DNA from 2 places in the Mesorhizobium sp. LEGMi-168a genome. Region 2 is predicted to be linked to the other one. Evidence: riboswitches for the same ligand, from Rfam matches in the RefSeq annotation. Region 2 holds a riboswitch; the other holds the start of a gene.
What was found. A riboswitch is a leader RNA that binds a small molecule or an ion and turns the genes downstream of it on or off. The one in region 2 is predicted to bind thiamine pyrophosphate.

Region 1 (6,935 bases), on a different contig from region 2:
TGGTGACGGTGCGGTCGAGGAAATCGCGGTCGTGGCTGACCAGGATCACCGTTCCGGCAAAGCCTGCGACCAGCTCCTGCAGCAGTTCCAGCGTTTCCATGTCGAGGTCGTTGGTCGGTTCGTCGAGCACAAGCAGGTTCGCCGGCCGCGCCAGCACGCGGGCCAGCAGAAGACGCGCGCGTTCACCGCCCGAAAGCTCGCGCACCGGCGTGCGCGCCTGCTCCGGCTTGAACAGGAAATCCTTCATGTAGGAGACGACGTGGCGCTGCTCGCCATTGACGACGAGGTTCTCGCCGCGACCGTCGGTGAGATAATGCGCCAGCGTCTCCTGCGGGTCGACGGCCTCGCGCTTCTGGTCGAGCGTCGCGATCTCCAGATTGACGCCGAGCCGCACGGTGCCCGCGTCGGGCGTCAACTCGCCGGTCAGCATCTTGAGCAGCGTCGTCTTGCCGGCGCCGTTGGGGCCGACCAGGCCGACGCGATCGCCGCGCTGGATGCGGGTCGAAAAGCCTTTGACCACGGTGAGGTCGCCAAAACTCTTCTCGATGGCCTTGGCCTCGATCACCAGCTTGCCGGATTCGGCGGCATCGCTCGCCACCATGGTGGCGGTGCCTTCGGCGCCGCGATGGCTGCGAAAGCGCTGGCGCATCGCTTGCAATTCGCCGAGGCGGCGCATGTTGCGCTTGCGCCTGGCGGTCACGCCATAGCGCAGCCAATGCTCCTCGCGCACGATCTGGCGGCCGAGCTTGTGCTGCTCGCGCTCTTCCTCCTCCAGCACCTGGTCGCGCCATTCCTCGAAATGCGCGAAACCCTTGTCCAGCCGCCGCGTCTGGCCGCGGTCGAGCCAGACCGTGGCGCGCGAGACGCGCTCGAGAAAGCGGCGGTCGTGCGAGATCAGAATGACCGCCGAGGATGTGCGGGCAAGCTCCTCCTCCAGCCATTCGATGACCGAGAGGTCGAGATGGTTGGTCGGCTCGTCGAGCAGCAGGATGTCGGGTTCGGGCGCCATCACGCGGGCAAGGGCGGCGCGCCGCGCCTCACCGCCGGAGAGGTCGTTCGGCCGTTCGTCGCCGGTAAGGCCGAGATGGTCTATCAGATAGGTGGCGCGATGCGGGTCGTCGGCCGGACCAAGGCCCGCCTCAACATAGGCGCGGACGCTGGCGAAGCCATCCATGTCCGGCATCTGCGGCAGGTAGCGAACCGTGGCCGAGGGCTGACGGAAGACTTCGCCGTCCTGCGGCTCGATCATCCCGGCGGCGATCTTGAGCAGCGTCGACTTGCCCGAGCCGTTGCGGCCGACAAGCGCGATCTTCTCGCCGGCGGAAGCGCTCAGCGCAGCGCCGTCGAGCAGCGGCGCGCCGCCAAAGGTCAGTTTTATGCCGTCGAGATTGAGGAGTGGCGGCGCCATGTCAGCTTTCGGGAAGAGGATAGGGGTGGGCCAGAAGCAGGGCCCGGCCGCGCTCCAGCGCTACCTCGAGCCGGCCCTTGACCTCGTTTGATATAGTGAGTGACGAGCCGAACGCCACCTCGACACGGTCGAGCGGCCATTTGGCGCCCGCAACTGTCAGGCCGGCGAGGTCGGAGAAGCCGAGCACCGAGAACAGCGTGCCGTCGGCGTAGTCGAAGCTGGCTTTGCCGGGCAGGACGGGCACGCCTTCCTGCGCGCCGCTGGTCAGCAACACCGTCGTGCCTGCCTCGGCCAGCCGCAGGCTGAGAGCCTGATGCAGGAAGGCATGGTCGGCGCGCTTACCGCCAAAGGCGCCGGCCAGCACCAGGCTGGTGGCGCCGCGCGCAAGCGCCTCGGCGATGGCGAGTTCGCCGTCGGTCATGTCCTTTTCGGCCGGAAAGATCTTTCGCGGCACGGCTGCGAGATCGTCCGGCAGATTGGCCGGCACCGAGTCGAAATCGCCGACCCAGAGCTCCGGCACGAGGCCGAGCATGTGCGCATGGCCGATGCCGGCGTCGGCGGCGATGACGCGCGAACCTTCGATCTGGCGTTCGAGCCGAGGCGTGCGGACGAGCTCGCCGCCAAGCAGGATGGTGAATGTGCCCATGGGCGTCGCCCTTACCAGCCCTGCCCGCGAAACGGAAGCCGGACGCATCCAAACGGAAGCGCGCTGCGTTATCGGGTAAGCCGTGATGCCTTGGATGCCCGGCAAACTTCCGCTTGCGCGGCACTTCGGCCGGGCCTATGTCTCGAAACGCTCTAACGGGGTGCCGGACGCTGACTTCGCGAACCGGCTGAGAGGCGACAATGCCAACCCGCTGAACCTGATCCGGTTTGTACCGGCGGAGGGATTAGACGTTTCGGACCATCCGACGCCTCAATTCCTTTAACACGAACGAGGAGGCGCCGATGCGCTCACTATTGTCCCAACTTGTTCTCGCAACTGGCGTCGTTTCACTTCTGGCAGGCGTTGGGCCTGCAGAGGCGAAGGACAAGCTCACCGTCTATACCTATGAGAGCTTCACCGCGGAATGGGGGCCAGGACCCGCGGTGAAGAAGGAATTCGAGGCCGAATGCGGCTGCGATCTCGAATTCGTCTCGGTGGCCGACGGCGTGGCATTGCTCAACCGCGTCAAGCTGGAGGGCGCGAGCACCAAAGCCGACGTCGTGCTTGGCCTCGACACCAACCTGACCGCCGACGCCAAGGCGAGCGGCCTGTTCGCGCCACATGGCGCGGTGGCTGACGTGAGCGTGCCCGGCGGCTGGAAGGACGACACCTTCGTGCCCTTCGACTACGGCTATTTCGCCGTCGTGTACGACACCGAGAAGCTGAAGGCACCGCCGAAGAGCCTGAAGGAGCTGGTCGAGGGCAATGCCGCGGACAAGATCGTCATCCAGGATCCGCGCACCTCGACGCCGGGCCTTGGCCTGCTGCTCTGGGTGAAGTCGGTCTATGGCGACAAGGCGCCGGAAGCCTGGGCCAAGCTCAAGTCAAAGGTGCTCACCGTGACGCCGGGCTGGAGCGAGGCCTACGGCCTGTTCACCAAGGGCGAGGCGCCGATGGTGCTGTCTTACACCACTTCGCCGGCCTACCACATGGTCGCCGAGAACACCGAGCGCTACCAGGCCGCCTCCTTCGAGGAGGGCGAATACCTGCAGATCGAGGTGGCGGGCATAACCACGACGGGGGCGAAGAACCCGCTGGCGGAAAAATTCATCGCCTTCATGACCGGGCCGAAATTCCAGGACGTCATCCCAGAGACCAACTGGATGTTTCCGGCAGGCAAGACCGACAAGCCGCTCAACCCGGCCTTCGACAAATTGGTGAAGCCGACCAAGACTTTGCTGTTCAGCTCCGAAGAGGTCGCGGCCAACCGCAAGGCCTGGGTGGATGAGTGGCTGGCGGCGATGAGCAAGTGACTTTGGCCAAGTGATCAAAGGATGATCGCTCTACGGCGCCCCTCTCTGTCCTGCCGGACATCTCCCCCACAAGGGGGGAGATTGGCTGTCATCGGCGATTTCGCCAATCTCCGACATTGCAGGTACAAGCGGGGCGCTGAAACTGCTGATCTCCCCCCTTGTGGGGGAGATGGCCGGCAGGCCAGAGGGGGGCGCGAAGGAGCGCGGCGTTCGCTAGCTCAAACCCAAGTGGTGCAGCGTGCAGTCCGCGCCGCGCTCTGACTCCCGCGTCGCCGCCGGCATCGTTGCCCTCGCAGCCATCGCCGTGCTCATCGGCGGCGCCTTCGCCGGGCTTATCCTCGAAGGCGCGCGCGACCCGTCCGGCGCTGTCGCCGCCTTCGATAACTATCTCTTGCGCGTCGCCCGCTTCACGCTTTGGCAAGCGTTGCTGTCGACGCTGTTGTCGGTCGCGCCGGCGCTCTTCGTGGCACGAGCGCTTTCGCGGCATCCGGCCTTTCCCGGACGTGGCCTGATCCTGCAGCTCTTCACCGTGCCGCTGGCGCTGCCGGCGATCGTCGCGGCGCTCGGCGTGCTGGCGCTCTATGGTCGCGCCGGTTATTTCGCCGGCGCCCTCGGTAAATTCGGCGGCGGAGAATGGCCTGGCATCTACGGCCTGTCCGGCATCCTGGTCGCGCATGTGTTCTTCAATCTGCCTTTGGCCACGCGCCTGTTCCTGGAGCCGTTGGGTACCGTGCCCACCGACCAGTGGCGGCTGGCGAGTCAGCTCGGGATGAGTGCTGCGCCTGCCTTCCGGCTGATCGAATGGCCGGCGCTGCGCGCCGCATTGCCTGGCATCGCCGGGCTGGTCTTCATGCTCTGCATCACCTCCTTCACCATCGTGCTGACCCTGGGCGGCGGGCCGGCCGCCTCGACGCTGGAGGTCGCCATCTACCAGGCGCTGCGCTTCGATTTCGATCCCGCGCGGGCCGTAACTCTGACGCTTCTTCAGATCGCACTCACCCTTATTGTAGTCGCCGCGCTCACGCGGCTCGGCGCCAACACGGTCGGCGACGCCAATCTGCCGGTGGCGCCGCGCCGCTATCTTGGCGTAGGCAAGGTCGAGGCCGTTCTGAATACCGGCCTGATCGCGCTTGCCCTGCTGTTCGTCGCCGGGCCGATGGCGGCGACCGTATTCGCCGGGCTGGAAGCGGATCTTGGCCGGTTGGCCGGCGAGGACGCCGTGCGCGGTGCGACGTTCACCAGCGCCGGGCTCTCTTTCCTCTCGGCGCTGCTTTCGGTGATTTTGTCACTCTCGCTCATCGCGGCCCGGCGTGCGCTGGCCTTGCGGCGCCGCGCGGGCAGCGCCATGTCGCTGCTCGAACATGCCACCGACACCGGCGCCGGTTTCGTGCTCGTCGTGCCGCCGATCGTGGTCGGCGCCGGCTGGTTCCTGGCGCTGCGCGGCGTCACGGATGTCTTCGCCATCGCGCCCGTCATGGTCGTCGCCGTCAACGCGGTGATGGCGATGCCGTTCGCCATCCGCGCCGTTCGTCCGGCCTACGATGCGGCAAGCGAACGCCATGAGCGGCTTTGCCTGGCGCTCGGCATTTCCGGCTGGAACCGGCTGCGCCTGGTCGACTGGCCGTCGCTCAGGCGGCCTTTGGCCACCGGCTTCGCCTTCGCCATGGCACTGTCGCTCGGCGATCTCGGCGTGATCGCGCTGTTCGGCAGCGATTCGGTGCAGACCTTGCCCTATCTTCTGCTCGCGCGCATGGGCAGCTACCGGACCGCCGACGCCGCGGGGCTGGCCTTGCTGCTCGGCCTCGTCTGCCTGATGCTGGTGGTCACCGCCGATTGGCTGGGGCGGGAAGCAAAGGCATGACGACGAACGATGGCATCGCAGCGGGGAAAGGGCTCGCCGTCGGGCTGGCGGACGTTTGGTTCAGCTATGGCGAGGCATCGTTCCGCTTCGGTGCTGAATTCGCCGCCGGCAGGATCACCGCCATCATGGGACCGAGCGGTTCCGGAAAATCGACGTTGCTCAATCTGGTCGCCGGCTTCGAAACGCCAAGCGCGGGCAAGGTGCTGATCGGCGGGATCGATGTCGGCAACGCACCGCCTTCGGCGCGACCGGTGTCAATGGTGTTCCAGGAAAACAACCTGTTCGCCCACCTTTCGGTTGAAGACAATGTCGGGCTTGGCCGCTCGCCATCGCTCAACCTCGCCTCCGGCGATCGCCACGCGGTCGCGGAAGCGCTGGCGCGCGTCGGCCTTGCCGGCAAGGAGAAGCGGCTGCCGCGCGAGCTTTCCGGCGGCGAGCGGCAGCGCGTCGCGCTGGCTCGGGTGTTGCTGCGCGACCGGCCGGTGCTTCTGCTCGACGAGCCTTTCGCCTCGCTCGGTCCGGCGCTGCGCGACGACATGCTGGATCTGGTCGCCGACATCCATGCCGAGCGGCAGATGACGGTGCTCTTCGTCACCCACCAGCCGGAGGATGCGCGCCGCATCGGCCAGGAGATCGTGTTTGTGGACGAGGGCAGGGTCGCAGCAACGGGGCCGGCCGCCGATTTCTTCGACCGCTCTGGACCGGACGCCTTCCGGCGCTATATCGGCGATCGAGGCGGCAGCGTTGCCGGATCACAACACATTGCCCGGAAGCGGACATAATTTACGGCCAAACCGGCAACGGGTGATCCGGCGTTTGCTTGCCTTGTCCGGGGGAGTGTGGCTAGGTCCGGCCATGCTGGTCCGGGTGGGCCGTGATTTGCCGAAAGAGTTCGAAAGGAAGCCGATCTGCCGACCGGCGCGGAGAAAGTGTGGATGAAGCCGCTGACGCGATTCTTCGCGTTGGCCGGCTTTGCCGTGGCGCTGGCGAGCTGCCAGATGTTCACGCCGCCCGATGTCCAGGAATCCGGCTTCCAGCCCTCCGACAAGCCGATCACGGTCGACAATGTCGTTGCCAACGCCAAGCTCGCCGACATGGCGAAGGCGCAGCACCCGCGCATCCTGGCGACCTATGGCGGCGAATATTCCGATCCGAAGCTCGAGCGCATGGTGGCCAAGGTCGTCGGCAACCTGACGGTGGTGTCGGCCAATCCGACGCAGACCTATCGCATCACCATCCTCAATTCGCCCAACGTCAACGCCTTCGCGCTGCCGGGCGGCTATCTCTACGTCACGCGCGGGCTGCTCGCGTTGGCCAACGACTCTTCAGAGCTTGCCGCTGTCATCGCGCATGAGATGGGCCACGTCACGGCGAATCACGGCTTGCAGCGGCAGCAGCTCGAGGCCGAGGAAGGTCTGGCGACCAAGGTCGTCTCCGATGTGCTCGGCGACAGCCAGACGGCCAAGGCAGCGCTCATCCGTGGCAAGCTGAGGCTGGCGCAGTTCTCGCGCAACCAGGAACTTCAGGCTGACGCCATCGGCATCAAGTCGATCGGCGAGGCGGGTTACGATCCCTACGCCGCCGGTCGCTTCCTGCAGTCGATGTCGGCCTATACTGATTTCCGCTCGGTCAGCGGCGCCACCGATGCCAGCCTCGACTTCCTGGCCACGCATCCCAACACGCCGCAGCGCATCGACCTGGCGCAGC
Region 2 (6,935 bases):
CTGAAGGAGAAATATCCGAAGATCATCAAGGACGTGCGCGGCAAAGGCTTCATGATCGGGCTCGAGTTCCACGATTTCTCGCAGACCCTGCCGATGGTGCTGCGTCCAGTGGTGAGCGTGCTCGACGACAAGCTGAAGGGCTCGCTGTCGGGCTTCGTCGGCTCGCTCTTGTTGCGCGACTACGACGTGCTCGTCGCCTTCACCGAATACAACCGCAACGTCATTCGGCTCGAGCCGCCGCTGATCTGCCAGCGCGAGCACGTCGACCGCTTCGTCGATGCCTTCGACAGCCTGCTCTCGCGCGGCATCGTGGCCATCGTGAAGGACTTCGTCAAAAGCCAGGTCCGCTGAGACAGACGATGCTGACCAGGCTGCCAGCCGCTCCCGCCAATCCGCTCGACCGGCTGACTGGAGCCGGCCTTGCCTGGGGCGAGGGGACTTATGCGCGATGGGCCGCGCCGATCGGCGCGATTACCTTCTCGCTCTATATCCTGCTCACTGCTGTGATGGCCTGGTTCATGCCCGATGCCAATTGGGACATGCTGCCCTATCTGGCGATCGCCGAAGAAGGCACTTATCCCGACCCGCAGGCGCTTCATGACTATGCCTACAGCGCGGTCAAGGAAGGCGTCTCGGCTGGCGACTACAAGACGCTGACCGACGATGGCGGCGGCTTTCGCAGCCACATGATGGAGAATGCCGCCGACTTCCACTCGCTGCTCGGCATGTACCGGATCAAGTTCCTCTATGCCGAGATCCTGTCGAGCCTCAGCCATGTCGTGTCACCGGTCGAGGCGATGCGGCTGGTGCAGGTGTTCTCGGTGCTTCTGTTCGGCGCCATCACACTGCTTTGGCTGCGCGCGGAAGGCGCGCTGGCGCTGGCGCCGGTTGCGGGCGCCATCCTGATCATGGCCGAGTTCGGCGATGCGGCACGGGCGTCGACACCTGATCTTTTGTGCTCGGCGCTGTTCCTCGGCGGGCTGTTTGCCTATGTCCGCAAGCGCGAAGTGGCGACGGCGATCCTGCTTTTCCTCGCCTTCATGGCGCGGCCGGACAACGTCGTTTTCCTGGCCATCTTCGCCGTGCTTTTGGTCACCTTCCGGCAGAAGGCGTGGGGCGCGCTCGCCGGTTTTGCCGCCTCCTTCGCCGCCTATTTCGCCATCTCGCACTGGGCGCAGCATCCCGGCTGGTGGCCGCATCTGTGGTTCTCCAGCATCGAGCAGCACTACAACATGGACGGCTTCGAACCGCCATTTTCGGTGGCGGCCTATCTCAAGGCATTCGCCGCGTCGGTGGTGCGTGCCGTAAACGTCAACAGCTGGGTCGGCGTCAGCGTGCTTGCGCTCGCCGGCTGGTATGGGCTCGACCGCGCCGGCTTGCGGCTCGACCGCCGCGCCGGCATCCTGCTCGCGGCACTCGTGCTCGGCGTGCTTGCCAAGTTCACGGTCTTCCCGATCCACGATACCCGCATCTATTTCCCCAATCTTCTGCCGCCCTTCCTGCTGTTGGCCGCGCCGCTGATGGCGCTGTGGGCATCGGCGAGCAAGGGCCGCGCCGCGTTGCAAGTCATTCCCGAAGACAAATCATAAGCGCGGTTTCCGGCCTCGCGCGCGTTCTCCTGTCGCTCGACTGGCCGGTTGGCCTGACCTTCGCTGTAGGCTTACGCTCCATGACCGCTGTCGGCCCGGTTGCCTGCCCGGCCATGACGCGCTTGACAAACCGGCGAAGGGCCGTTCAACTTGAAGCATTCACCAGGGGAGTCCCGGCAAGGGGCTGAGATACTGCTGGCTTTCGCGGCGCAGTGACCCGTTGAACCTGATCCAGTTCATACTGGCGTAGGGACGGTGCAAGCGCTTTGCGGGACTCCATGCCCGAAGACCTGTGTCGAGCAGGCAGACCAAAGCGTCCTACATCCTTCCGGCACAGAACTGGGTCTCCAATGCAGTTGAGCAAAGGAGCCTCAAATGAATGCCTTGACACCCACCGTTTCGACGGGACCACTGCCCGCCTCACGGAAGATCCACAAGGCCGGCATTATCCATCCGCAGATCGAAGTGCCGATGCGCGAAATCTCCGTTCATCCGACAGCCGGCGAGCCGCCCGTCACCGTCTACGATCCATCAGGCCCGTATACCGATCCGGCGATCGAAACGAACATTGAAAAGGGGCTTGTCCGGCTTCGCCAGGACTGGATCGCTGCGCGCGGCGATGTCGAAGCCTATGACGGCCGCCACGTCAGGCCGGAGGACAACGGATTTGCGACCGGCGAGCGGCTGACGCCGGAATTTCCCGTTCGCAACCATCCGCTGCAGGCGAAAGCCGGCAAGGCGGTGACGCAGCTTGCCTATGCGCGCGCAGGCATCATCACGCCCGAGATGGAATTCGTGGCCATCCGCGAGAACCTTGGCCGCGAGATGCTGCGTGGCAAGCTGCAACAGGATGGCGAGGCATTCGGCGCGTCGATCCCGGATTTCGTCACGCCGGAATTCGTGCGCGACGAGGTGGCGCGCGGCCGCGCGATCATCCCCGCCAACATCAACCATCCCGAGAGCGAGCCGATGATCATCGGCCGCAATTTCCTGGTGAAGATCAACGCCAATATCGGCAATTCCGCCGTCACCTCCTCAATGGCCGAAGAGGTCGAAAAGATGGTCTGGGCGATCCGCTGGGGCGCCGATACGGTTATGGACCTGTCGACCGGCCGCAACATCCACAACATCCGCGAATGGATCGTGCGCAATTCCCCGGTGCCGATCGGTACCGTGCCGCTCTACCAGGCGCTGGAAAAGGTCGGCGGCATCGCCGAAGACCTGAGCTGGGAAGTCTATCGCGACACGCTGATCGAGCAGGCCGAGCAGGGCGTCGACTATTTCACCATCCACGCCGGGGTGCGGCTGCACTACATCCCGCTGACCGTCGACCGGGTCACGGGCATCGTCTCGCGCGGCGGGTCGATCATGGCCAAATGGTGCCTGCACCATCACCGCGAAAGCTTCCTTTACGAGCATTTCGAGGAGATCTGCGACATCGCCAGAGCCTATGACGTCTCCTTCTCGCTCGGCGACGGCCTTCGCCCAGGCTCGATCGCGGATGCCAACGACAAAGCGCAATTCGCCGAGCTGGAAACGCTTGGCGAACTGACCAAGATCGCCTGGGCGAGGGATTGCCAAGTGATGATCGAAGGCCCTGGTCATGTTCCCATGCACAAGATCAAGCAGAACATGGACAAGCAGCTCGCCGTCTGTGGCGAAGCGCCGTTCTACACCCTCGGGCCGCTGACGACCGACATCGCGCCGGGTTACGACCACATCACGTCCGGCATCGGCGCCGCCATGATCGGCTGGTTCGGCACGGCCATGCTTTGTTATGTGACGCCGAAGGAACATCTCGGCCTGCCGGACCGCAACGACGTCAAGACCGGCGTCATCACCTACAAGATAGCCGCTCATGCCGCCGACCTCGCCAAGGGCCATCCGGCGGCGAAGGTCCGCGACGATGCGCTGTCACGGGCGCGGTTCGAGTTCCGCTGGGAGGATCAGTTCAACCTGTCTCTCGATCCCGAAACGGCGCGCGAGTTCCACGACGAGACCTTGCCCAAGGAAGCGCACAAGGTGGCGCATTTCTGCTCCATGTGCGGACCGAAATTCTGCTCCATGCGCATCTCCCATGACATCCGGGCCGAGGCGCAGAAGGAAGGCATGGCGGCCATGGCGCAGAAATACCGCGCCGGCGGCGACCTCTACATGCCGGTAAGCGAAGCTGAACCCAGCACGAGCGAACGATCATGAGAGTGCTGGTCAAGGGGGCCGGCGTGGCCGGCCTCACCGCGGCGTTCGAACTTGCCGGCCGCGGCGCGTCGGTCACTGTCGCCGAGTTCCGGCCTCACTTGGGCGGCAATGCCTCATGGGCCGCGGGCGGCATGCTGGCGCCATGGTGCGAGCGCGAGAGCGCCGAGCAGCCGGTGCTGGATCTCGGGCGGGGCGCCGCCGATTGGTGGGATGCTGTTTTGTCCGGCCAGGTGACGCGGGCGGGAACGCTCGTCGTGGCTGCGCCGCGCGATGCGGGTGAGCTCGACCGCTTCGCCAACCGCACCTCGGACCATCGCTGGCTCGGCGAGGAGGACATCGCTAGGCTGGAGCCCGACCTCGCCGGCCGTTTCAAGCGCGCGCTGTTCTTCCCCGGCGAAGCGCATCTCGACCCGCGCCTGGCGATCGCGGCGCTTCATGACAAACTCGTCGGCATGGGTGTCGACTTCCGTTTCGCAACCGACGGCCAAGGCCTTCCAGGTTTCGAATACGAGGTCGACTGCCGGGGGATGGCGGCGGACGATGCGGCGCTGCGCGGCGTTCGCGGCGAGATGATGATCCTACACACCCACGATATCTCGCTGTCTCGCCCCGTCCGGCTGCTGCATCCGCGTTTTCCGCTCTACGTCGTGCCGCGCGCCGATCACCATTTCATGGCCGGCGCGACAATGATCGAGAGCGAGGATGCCGGCCCGGTCACCGTCCGCTCCATGATGGAACTGGCAAGCGCCGCCTGCACGCTCCATCCGGCCTTCGGCGAGGCACGAATCGTCGAAACGAGCGCCGGTGTCCGTCCGGCCTTTGCCGACAATTTGCCAAGCGTCGAAACGCTCGGCAACGGTGTCGCGATCAACGGGCTTTATCGCCATGGCTTTCTACTTGCCCCCGCCATGGCCCGGCACGCGGCCGACATCCTGTTCAATTCCGATAAACGCGTGGGAGCTTGCGCATGAAGCTGATCGTGAACGGCGAAGCGCTCGACAGTGCCGCAGCGACGTTGGCGGCACTGCTTATCGAGCTTGACTATGAAGGCAATTGGCTGGCGACGGCCGTCAACAGCGACATCGTACACAAAGCCAACCGGGGGGAATTCCAACTGAGCGATGGCGACCGGATCGAAATCCTTTCACCCATGCAAGGAGGCTAACCATGTTCGACCTTCTTGGAACTGCGCTGCCTTCGCGCTTGCTTCTCGGCACCGCCCAGTATCCTTCGCCGGCTATCCTGGCCGATGCGGTCAAGGCGTCAGGCGCCTCGGTGGTGACGGTCTCGCTGCGCCGTGAAATGGCCGGTGGCAGGGGCGGCGAGAAATTCTGGTCGCTGGTCAACTCGCTGGGCGTGAGGATCCTGCCCAACACCGCCGGCTGTCACTCCGTGAAGGAAGCCGTCACGACCGCGAAGATGGCGCGCGAAGTCTTCGGCACCACCTGGATCAAGCTCGAAGTGATCGGCAACCATGACACGCTCCAGCCGGACGTGTTCGGCCTGGTCGAAGCCGCCCGCATTTTGTGCGAAGACGGTTTTACGGTGTTCCCGTATACGACCGACGATCTCGTCGTCGCTGAGCGGCTGCTCGGCGCGGGCTGCAAGGTCCTGATGCCGTGGTGCGCGCCGATCGGCTCGGCTCTCGGGCCGGTCAACATCATGGCGCTGCGCTCGATGCGCGGACATTTCCCCGACGTTCCGTTGATCGTGGATGCTGGGCTCGGACGGCCGTCGCACGCGGCAACCGTCATGGAACTCGGCTTTGACGCCGTGCTCCTGAATACCGCGGTCGCCAAGGCGGCCGATCCGGTCGGCATGGCGCGCGCTTTCGGCAAGGCGGTCGATGCCGGCCGCGAGGCCTTCGGTTCGGGATTGCTCGAGCCGCGCGATGTCGCCGTGCCGTCGACGCCGACATTCGGCAGGGCGGTTTTTTCATGAAGCTCGATCCGTTCTACCTGATCATCGACAGCGCTGCCTGGATCGAGCGGCTGGTGCCGCTTGGCGTCAAGCTGGTGCAGCTCCGCATCAAGGACATGGACGAGGACGGGCTGCGCGCGGAAATCGGCAAGGCAAAGGCCTTGTGCGCCCGACACCGTTGCCAGCTCATCATCAACGATCATTGGCGTCTGGCGATCGAGGAGGGCTGCGACTTCGTCCATCTCGGCCAGGAGGATCTGCAAACTGCCGACCTTCCGGCGATTCGGGCGGCCGGCGTCAGGCTCGGACTGAGCACACATGATGATGCCGAGCTGGAAACGGCCGTTGCGGCGGAGCCCCACTACGTTGCGCTCGGCCCAGTCTATCCCACCATCCTGAAGAAGATGAAATGGGCGCCGCAGGGGTTGGAACGGATCCGAGCGTGGAAGGAACGGGTCGCACCTCTTCCGCTGGTCGCTATCGGCGGCCTCAACGCCGAGCGGCTCGACGGCGTTTTCGGGGCCGGCGCCGACAGCGCGGCGGTGGTCACGGACATAACGCTGAATTCCGATCCTGAAGCGCGCACCAGGGAATGGATCGAAAAGACGGATCAATGGCGCTGAACCGAGACCCGCATGTGTTTGTCGTCGGCGGATCGGATTCCAGCGGGGGTGCCGGGATTGCACGCGATATCGAGACGATCTCCTCGATCGGCCTGCGGACCTGCCTTGCCGTTACCGCTGTGACGGTGCAGACGCATGGCGCCGTGAAGGACATCCTTCATCTGCGACCCGGCCTGGTCGCCGATCAGATGCGAGCAGCGTTGGAGGCCAACGAGGTGGCGGCCATCAAGATCGGTATGCTCGCAAACGCCTCGATCACCGCCGCTGTTGCCGGCGTGCTTAGCGAAAATCCGCAGATACCGGCAGTCCTCGATCCAGTGCTGGCTTCCTCGTCAGGCAGGCCACTGGTGGAACCGAATGCCGTCGACGTCATGAAGCGTGACCTCATGCCGCTTTGCCGTCTGGTCACGCCGAACCTCATTGAGCTGGCGGTGCTGACCGGATCGGATTTGGCCGTGGACGACGAAGAGGTGCTGCGGCAGGGGAGGCGATTGCTTGCGGACGGGCCGCAGGCGCTGCTGCTCAAGGGCGGCCATGCGGCGGGACCAAGCTCAACGGATATCCTATTGAGCCCCAACCAGGAACCTATCCACCTCGACATGCC

Region 1: another riboswitch for thiamine pyrophosphate. It lies ahead of thiB (thiamine ABC transporter substrate binding subunit); the one in region 2 lies ahead of thiC (phosphomethylpyrimidine synthase ThiC).

Annotation. Positions count from the first base shown of each region.
Region 1 is NZ_JBZEGV010000040.1:30,854-37,788, reverse strand. It holds gene AC4FWB_RS31215 (ABC-F family ATP-binding cassette domain-containing protein) at 1-1,408, opposite strand, end outside; gene AC4FWB_RS31210 (thiamine diphosphokinase) at 1,410-2,054, opposite strand; TPP riboswitch at 2,201-2,315, shown strand; gene thiB (thiamine ABC transporter substrate binding subunit) at 2,357-3,367, shown strand; gene thiP (thiamine/thiamine pyrophosphate ABC transporter permease) at 3,606-5,228, shown strand; gene thiQ (thiamine ABC transporter ATP-binding protein) at 5,225-6,010, shown strand; gene AC4FWB_RS31190 (M48 family metalloprotease) at 6,227-6,935, shown strand, end outside.
Region 2 is NZ_JBZEGV010000030.1:35,716-42,650, reverse strand. It holds gene AC4FWB_RS28195 (aspartate aminotransferase family protein) at 1-351, shown strand, start outside; gene AC4FWB_RS28190 (hypothetical protein) at 360-1,589, shown strand; TPP riboswitch at 1,744-1,860, shown strand; gene thiC (phosphomethylpyrimidine synthase ThiC) at 1,965-3,788, shown strand; gene thiO (glycine oxidase ThiO) at 3,785-4,759, shown strand; gene thiS (sulfur carrier protein ThiS) at 4,756-4,953, shown strand; gene AC4FWB_RS28170 (thiazole synthase) at 4,956-5,729, shown strand; gene AC4FWB_RS28165 (thiamine phosphate synthase) at 5,726-6,331, shown strand; gene AC4FWB_RS28160 (hydroxymethylpyrimidine/phosphomethylpyrimidine kinase) at 6,322-6,935, shown strand, end outside.